DNA from 3 places in the Arthrobacter sp. T2-23 genome. Region 2 is predicted to be linked to each of the others. Evidence: riboswitches for the same ligand, from Rfam matches in the RefSeq annotation. Region 2 holds a riboswitch; each other region holds the start of a gene.
The links. A riboswitch is a leader RNA that binds a small molecule or an ion and turns the genes downstream of it on or off. The one in region 2 is predicted to bind S-adenosylmethionine.
Positions count from the first base shown of each region.

Region 1 (2,225 bases), 1.3 Mb from region 2:
GCCGCTTCAGCAACGGGTGCGCGCAGAACCGGCCGTCGCGCAGGCCAATGCCGTGTTCCGCGGACAGGTATGCGGCGACCAGGCCTGCGTCGTAGCCGGCGACAGAGAAGTTCACGACGCCGATCGTGCCGGGGCCCTCCCCCTGGTCGGTGTCCTCGAAGATGTGGTGGACACTCACGCCGTCGATCCGCCGGAGCCCCTCGACCAGGAAGGAACGGATGGCGTCCTCGTGGGCATGCCACTGCCGCTCGTCGAGGGCCTCGATGACCTGGGTGGCGCGGGCCAGCGCGGCGGCGCCCAGGACGTTGGGGGAGCCGCCCTCGTGCCGTGCCGGGCCGGTAGTCCAGCTGACAGTGTCGAGCCGGGCGTCCCGCACGGCGCCGCCGCCGGCGAGGTGGGGTGTGCCGGCGTCGAGCCAGTCCGGGCGGCCGACCAGGACCCCGGCGCCGAACGGGGCGTAAAGCTTATGCCCCGAGAAGGCGAGGTAGTCGACGTCGTCCGCGGCGATGTCGATGCGGCGGTGCGGGGCGAGCTGGGCGGCGTCGACGGCGATCCGGGCGCCGAATTCGTGCGCGAGGGAGGCGAGTTCGCGGATCGGCAGGATTTCGCCGGTGACATTGGACGCGCCGGTGACGGCGAGCAGGCTCACGCCGCCGTGGGCGAGTTCCGTCCGGAGCTGCGCCAGGGTCCCGGCCAGGGTGCGGGCGGCGACGACGCTCCGGTGCGGGACGTTCTGCCAGGGCAACAGGTTCGCGTGATGTTCGATGTCGAGGTAGAGCACTTCGCCGGTGTGCCGGCCGTCGGCGACGGGCAGGCAGCCGGCCAGCAGGTTCAGCGAGTCGGTGGTGTTCCGGGTGAAGATCACGGAGTCATCCGGGCGCCCGCCGACGAAGCCGCGGACGATGTTCCGGGCGTTTTCGTACACCGAAGTGCTGAGCTGGGAGGCGTAGCCTGCGCCGCGGTGGACGCTGGCGTAGTACGGCAGGATCTCGTTCAGGTAGGCGGAGACCACGGACAGGGCCGGGGCGGAGGCACCGTAGTCCAGGTTGGCGTAGCGGACGTGGCCGCCCTGGATCAGTGGGGCTTGGATTTCGGCGCCGGAGACCGCGGACAGTGGCCGGCGGGCAGCAACGGCGGGACGGGCAGGAATAGTGGCAGTCGTCATGGGACCTCACTCGAAAAGGACCCCACGTACCGGGGATCCGCGCTTGCCGGGTCCGTTCCGGACCGGCCAGGTCGTCACCCGGGGCACCCCACCGCGAATGGAGGGTTGCCGGCCAGCAAACCGGGGTTTTGCGCTGGCACTCGTGACCTGTTTCGAGCGTAGGCCATGGCCGCTGCCGCAGAAAAGGAGCGGCAGGAATGTGAAGCGTTTTGTTACGGGATGCGCCCGGGAGCCGCCCGGGAGCCGCCGGAATGCCCTAGAGCAGGTCGTCGAGATCCGGGTTGAGGCGCTTGAGGACTTCTGAGTGCAGGATCGAGTTGGTGGCCAGGGCGTTGCCGCCGAAGGGGCCGTCCTCGCCCTCGAGCGAAGTGAAGCGGCCGCCGGCTTCCGTGACGATCGGGACCAGCGCGGCCATGTCGTAGAGGTTGAGTTCTGGCTCGCAGGCGATGTCGACGGCGCCTTCTGCCACGAGGCAGTAGGACCAGAAGTCGCCGTAGGCACGGGTACGCCAGACTTCCTCGGTGAGGCCGAGGAACTCGTCGAGGTTGCCGCGCTGCTTCCAGCCGCCCAGGCTCGAGTAGGACAGCGAGGCGTCCGAGAGCTGGGAGACGTTGGAGACCTTCAGCCGGGTGGCGGCCGCCAGGGACCGGCCCGTGTACGCACCGGCGCCCTTGGCGGCCCACCAGCGCTTGCCCAGCGCGGGGGCGCTGACAACGCCGACAACGGGCTCGCCTTCGTCGACGAGGGCGATCAGGGTGGCCCAGACGGGGACGCCGCGGACGAAGTTCTTGGTGCCGTCGATCGGGTCGATGATCCAGCGGCGCGAGCCGTGGCCCGTGCTGCCGAATTCCTCGCCGAGAACCGCGTCGCGCGGGCGGGAACGGGACAGCTGCCCCCGAATGGCTTCCTCGGCGGCTTTGTCGGCGTCGGTGACGGGGGTAAGGTCCGGCTTCGTCTCGACCCGAAGGTCGAGCGCCTTGAAGCGGCTCATGGTCTGGGAATCTACGGAATCTGCCAGTACATGGGCAAGGCGCAGGTCATCGTTGTAGCTCGAAGCGGG
Region 1 covers NZ_AP027917.1:3,204,782-3,207,006, forward strand. The annotation lists gene ACZ5Z0_RS14960 (aminotransferase class V-fold PLP-dependent enzyme) at 1-1,165, opposite strand, end outside; SAM riboswitch class IV at 1,200-1,313, opposite strand; gene hisN (histidinol-phosphatase) at 1,422-2,225, opposite strand, start outside.
Region 1: another riboswitch for S-adenosylmethionine. It lies ahead of ACZ5Z0_RS14960 (aminotransferase class V-fold PLP-dependent enzyme); the one in region 2 lies ahead of ACZ5Z0_RS04415 (bifunctional o-acetylhomoserine/o-acetylserine sulfhydrylase).

Region 2 (2,225 bases):
GCCGCCCGGAAACCGGCGTCGAGGTCGGCGATGATGTCGTCGATGTGTTCAAGTCCCACCGACAGCCGCACCAGTCCGGGATTGACGCCGGCCACCGCCTGCTGTTCCGGCGAGAGCTGGCTGTGGGTGGTCGACGCCGGGTGGATCACCAGCGAGCGCACGTCACCGATGTTCGCCACGTGCGAGTGCAGTTCGAGGGCGTCGACGAAGCGCTTGCCGGCCTCCGCTCCCCCGGCGAGGTTAAAGGAAACGACGGCGCCGGTCCCCTTCGGACCGTACTTGCGGCCGCGCTCGTACCACGGGCTGGACGGCAGCCCCGCGTAGGCGACGGATTCGACGTCGTCCCTGGCTTCCAGCCATTCGGCCACCTTGACGGCGTTGGCGACGTGCCGCTCCACCCGCAGGCTCAGCGTCTCGATGCCCTGGGCGATGAGGAAGGCGTTGAACGGGGACACGGCGGAGCCGAGGTCGCGCAGCAGCTGGACCCGGGCTTTGAGGATGAAGGACAGGTTTGCCCCCAGCGCCCCGTCCGTCCCGAGGTCCCGGGCATAGACCAGGCCGTTGTAGGTGGGATCCGGGGTGTTGAAGCCGGGGAAGCGCTCCGGGTCCTTGCCGAAGTCGAAGTTGCCGGAATCCACAATCACGCCGGCGATCGCGGCGCCGTGGCCGCCCAGGTATTTGGTGGCCGAGTGGACCACGATGTCGGCGCCCCACTCGATCGGCCGGATCAGGTACGGGGTCGAGAGGGTGTTGTCCACGATCAGTGGCACCCCGGCCCGGTGCGCCACGTCCGCGACGCCCTCGATGTCCAGCACGTCCTGGCGGGGGTTGGAGACCACCTCGCCGAAGAAGAGTTTGGTGTTCGGCTGCACGGCGTCGCGCCACTGCCGCAGGTTGTCCGGGTCTTCCACGAATGTCACGGAGATGCCGAACTTCTTTAGTGTGTGGGCCAGCAGGTTGTAGGTGCCGCCGTACAGGCTGGGGCTGGCGACGACGTGGTCTCCGGCCTCGGCGATGTTCAGGATCGCGAAGGTCTCGGCGGCCTGGCCGGAGCTCAGCAGGAGGGCCCCGAGGCCGCCCTCGAGGCTCGCCACCCGCTGCTCCACCGCGTCCTGGGTGGGGTTGCCGATCCGGGTGTAGATGGGGGCGAGTTCGGCGAGCGCGAACCGGTTGGCGGCGCTTTCAGCGCTGGGGAAGACGAACGACGTCGTCTGGTAGATCGGCAGCGACCGGGCGCCGGTGGCGGAGTCCGGCTGCTGGCCGGCGTGGATCTGACGGGTTTCAAAGGACCAGGCGTTGGACATTGGAGAACTCCTGTGTGACTGGGCACAGGCCGCCCTGGCCTCGTGGGGCCGGGCCGGCTCTGGCGCCGCGCTTGCCTTCCGGCGGTTGCCGGAGGGCCAGGTCTTCACCCGGGGCACCCCACCGCGCATGGAGGGTTGCCGGCCAGCAAGCCGGGGCTTGATGCTGGCGCTCATGACCTGGCTTCAGTCTAGGAACGCGGTCCGGCGGCTGGATAGCTTTGTGACGAATATGAATTTGTCCCGCCGGCCGGCCGCAGGGCGTCCGCGGCCGGCGGCAGGCCCCGGGAAACCGCCGCGGTTCCGGGCGGATTTGCCGCACGGCGGGCAGGCAAACTGGACATCCTATGATGGTTAGGAGAGCCTAAGCTGAGAGCTCCATCACAAAGTGCCAAGATGAGGGCATGCGCATGGATCACGTCTCTTACGCCTGTGAACAAGATGGCCTCGCGGCCACCACCGAACGTATTGCGTCTGCCCTCGGCGTCGAAGCCGTCAAGGGCGGAGTACACCCCCGATTCGGGACCCGCAACATGATTATCCCGCTTGCCGGGCACAAGTACCTGGAGGTTGTGGAGGTTTTGGACCACCCCGCCTCGGACAAGGCGCCTTTTGGCCAGGCCGTGCGTGCCCGCTCGGCTGCCGGCGGCGGCTGGATGGGCTGGTGCGTCGAGGTGGACGACTTGGCCCCCTTCGAGGAGCGCCTGGGCCGGTCCGCCGTCAATGGCAACCGCAAGTTCCCGGACGGCCGCGAACTGGTATGGAAGCAGATCGGCATCCTGGGCCTGATCGCGGACCCGCAGGTCCCCTACATGCTCAAGTGGGAGGGCGACCCGGCCCTGCACCCGTCCAACGCCTACGCGAGCAACGTCAAGATGTCCGCGCTCACCATCGCCGGCTCGGCCGAGCGCGTCACCGAGTGGC
Region 2 covers NZ_AP027917.1:946,406-948,630, forward strand. The annotation lists gene ACZ5Z0_RS04415 (bifunctional o-acetylhomoserine/o-acetylserine sulfhydrylase) at 1-1,304, opposite strand, end outside; SAM riboswitch class IV at 1,367-1,482, opposite strand; gene ACZ5Z0_RS04420 (VOC family protein) at 1,706-2,225, shown strand, end outside.

Region 3 (2,225 bases), 1.4 Mb from region 2:
CCGGCCCCCGCCACGGTGCTGGTGTTCCTCGACCCCGCCTTTGAGAACGGCCGGATCGCCGACTCGTCCGCACCGCAGCTGATGGCCACGGATCAGGGCGCGACCCGCGGCGACGGCGTTTTTGAGTCGCTGCTGGCGGTGGGCGGAAAGCCGCGGAAGCTGCAGGCCCACCTGAGCCGGCTGGCCGGTTCCGCCCGGGCGCTGGAGCTGGATATTCCGGCGGAGGACGCCTGGCGCCGTGCGATTGAAACCGCGATCGGCGAGTTCCGCGGCCACGCCGGCCCGGCTGGCGGCGGCGCCGACGGGGCGGACGAGGTTGTGGTGAAGCTGCTGGCCACCCGGGGTGTCGAGGGCGCTGCCACCCCCACCTGCTGGGTCCAGGCCTCCCCGCCGCCGGCCGCCGGGCGCGTCCAGCGCGAGACCGGCATCGACGTGATCCTGCTGGACCGCGGCTATGACAGCGAGGTGGGCGAACGCGCCCCCTGGCTGCTGTTGGGCGCCAAGACCCTGTCCTACGCCGTCAACATGGCGGCACTCCGCTACGCCCACCACCAGGGCGCGGACGATGTCATCTTCACGTCCGCCGACGGCCGGGTCCTGGAGGGCCCGACGTCGACCGTCCTGCTGGCACACCTGGAGACCAGCGACGACGGAGCGGGCGGGAGCCGCACCGTGCGCCGGCTGATCACCCCGCAGCTGGACAGCGGCATCCTTCCCGGGACCTCGCAGGGCGCCCTGTTCACCGCGGCCAAGGCAGCCGGCTGGGAACTGGGCTACGGCCCGCTGGTCCCCAACGACCTCTACGACGCCGACGCCGTGTGGCTGATCTCCAGCATCCGGCTCCTCGCACCGGTGAACCACATCGACGGCAAGGAAATTGGTACCCCCGAACTGCGCCGGCAGCTCACGGCCGAGCTCAACGCGCTGTACGCCACGATCGACTAGTCCCGGGGGCCGGCCGGCTCCGGTCCGGTTACTTAACATGACGACGGCGGCTCTGCGGGCCGGCGTCGCAGGTGTTACGTTTTTTGTGAGTAATGAGACCCGGCGCCAAGCCCTGACTGGCCGGTCGGCAACCCTCCCTTTCGCGGCGGGGTGCCTCAGGTGAATACTCGGCATATCGACCCATTCGAGCTGCAAACGTGAAAGAAGGAGATCCGTCGTGCCTGACGCGTCCGCCCCCGCTGTGCCCGCCACAGCCCCAGCCCCGTCCCCCGCCGCCCCCGGCGCCGACGTGAAGCTGGCCTACCGCCTGTTCACCGGCCCCGATGACCGTGCCTTCTGCGAGCGCGTGTCCGCCGCGCTGGCCGAAGGCTATGTCCTGCACGGCAGCCCCTCTGCCACGTTCAACGGCAGCACCGTGATCGTTGCCCAGGCGCTCGTGCTGCCGGCCGCGATCGCCAGCGCCGACGCCGCCGTCGCCAACGCGGTGGATGAGCTCGACGCCGTCGAGTTCGAGGGCGAAGGCCACGCGTGAGCTACGCCGGAGACTTGACCCCGCAGGAGGCCTGGGCCCGGCTTGAAGCCGGCGCCGTCCTGGTCGACGTCCGCACCGAGGGCGAATGGGCCCAGATCGGTGTTCCAAATACCGCGGATACCGGCGGCCAGCGGGATCCGCTGTTCATCCAGTGGACCTTTGCCGGCGGCACCCCGAATCTGCAGTTCGTGGAGCAGCTGCGCCAGCAGGTGCCCGCGGCCGACGGTGCCGAACTCATCTTCCTGTGCCGCTCCGGCGCGCGTTCCGCGGCGGCCGCGGACGCCGCCACCGCGGCGGGCTTCACCGCCTACAACGTCCTTGAGGGCTTTGAGGGCGACCCGGACCCATCCGGTGCCCGCACCGTCAACGGCTGGAAGAACCGCGGCCTCCCTACCAACTCCGGAAAGCACTAAGTGGGCTTCAATCCCGACGCCCAGGGCTGGAGCCCGGATACCCAGGCCGTCCGCGGCGGCCTCGACCGCACCGGGTTCCAGGAGACCACCGAGCCGATCTTCCTGAACTCCGGCTTCGTCTACGAATCCGCCGCCGCGGCCGAGCGTGCCTTCACGGGCGAGGATGAGCGCTTCGTCTACTCCCGCTACGGCAACCCCTCGGTGGCCACCTTCCAGGAACGGCTCCGTCTGCTGGAAGGCACCGAGGCGTGCTTCGCCACGGCCTCGGGCATGTCCGCGGTGTTCACCGCGCTCGGGGCGTTGCTCGCCGCCGGGGACCGTGTTGTCGCGGCCCG
Region 3 covers NZ_AP027917.1:2,337,314-2,339,538, reverse strand. The annotation lists gene ACZ5Z0_RS10800 (aminodeoxychorismate lyase) at 1-945, shown strand, start outside; SAM riboswitch class IV at 1,034-1,149, shown strand; gene ACZ5Z0_RS10795 (DUF1737 domain-containing protein) at 1,187-1,477, shown strand; gene ACZ5Z0_RS10790 (rhodanese-like domain-containing protein) at 1,474-1,890, shown strand; gene ACZ5Z0_RS10785 (O-succinylhomoserine sulfhydrylase) at 1,891-2,225, shown strand, end outside.
Region 3: another riboswitch for S-adenosylmethionine. It lies ahead of ACZ5Z0_RS10795 (DUF1737 domain-containing protein); the one in region 2 lies ahead of ACZ5Z0_RS04415 (bifunctional o-acetylhomoserine/o-acetylserine sulfhydrylase).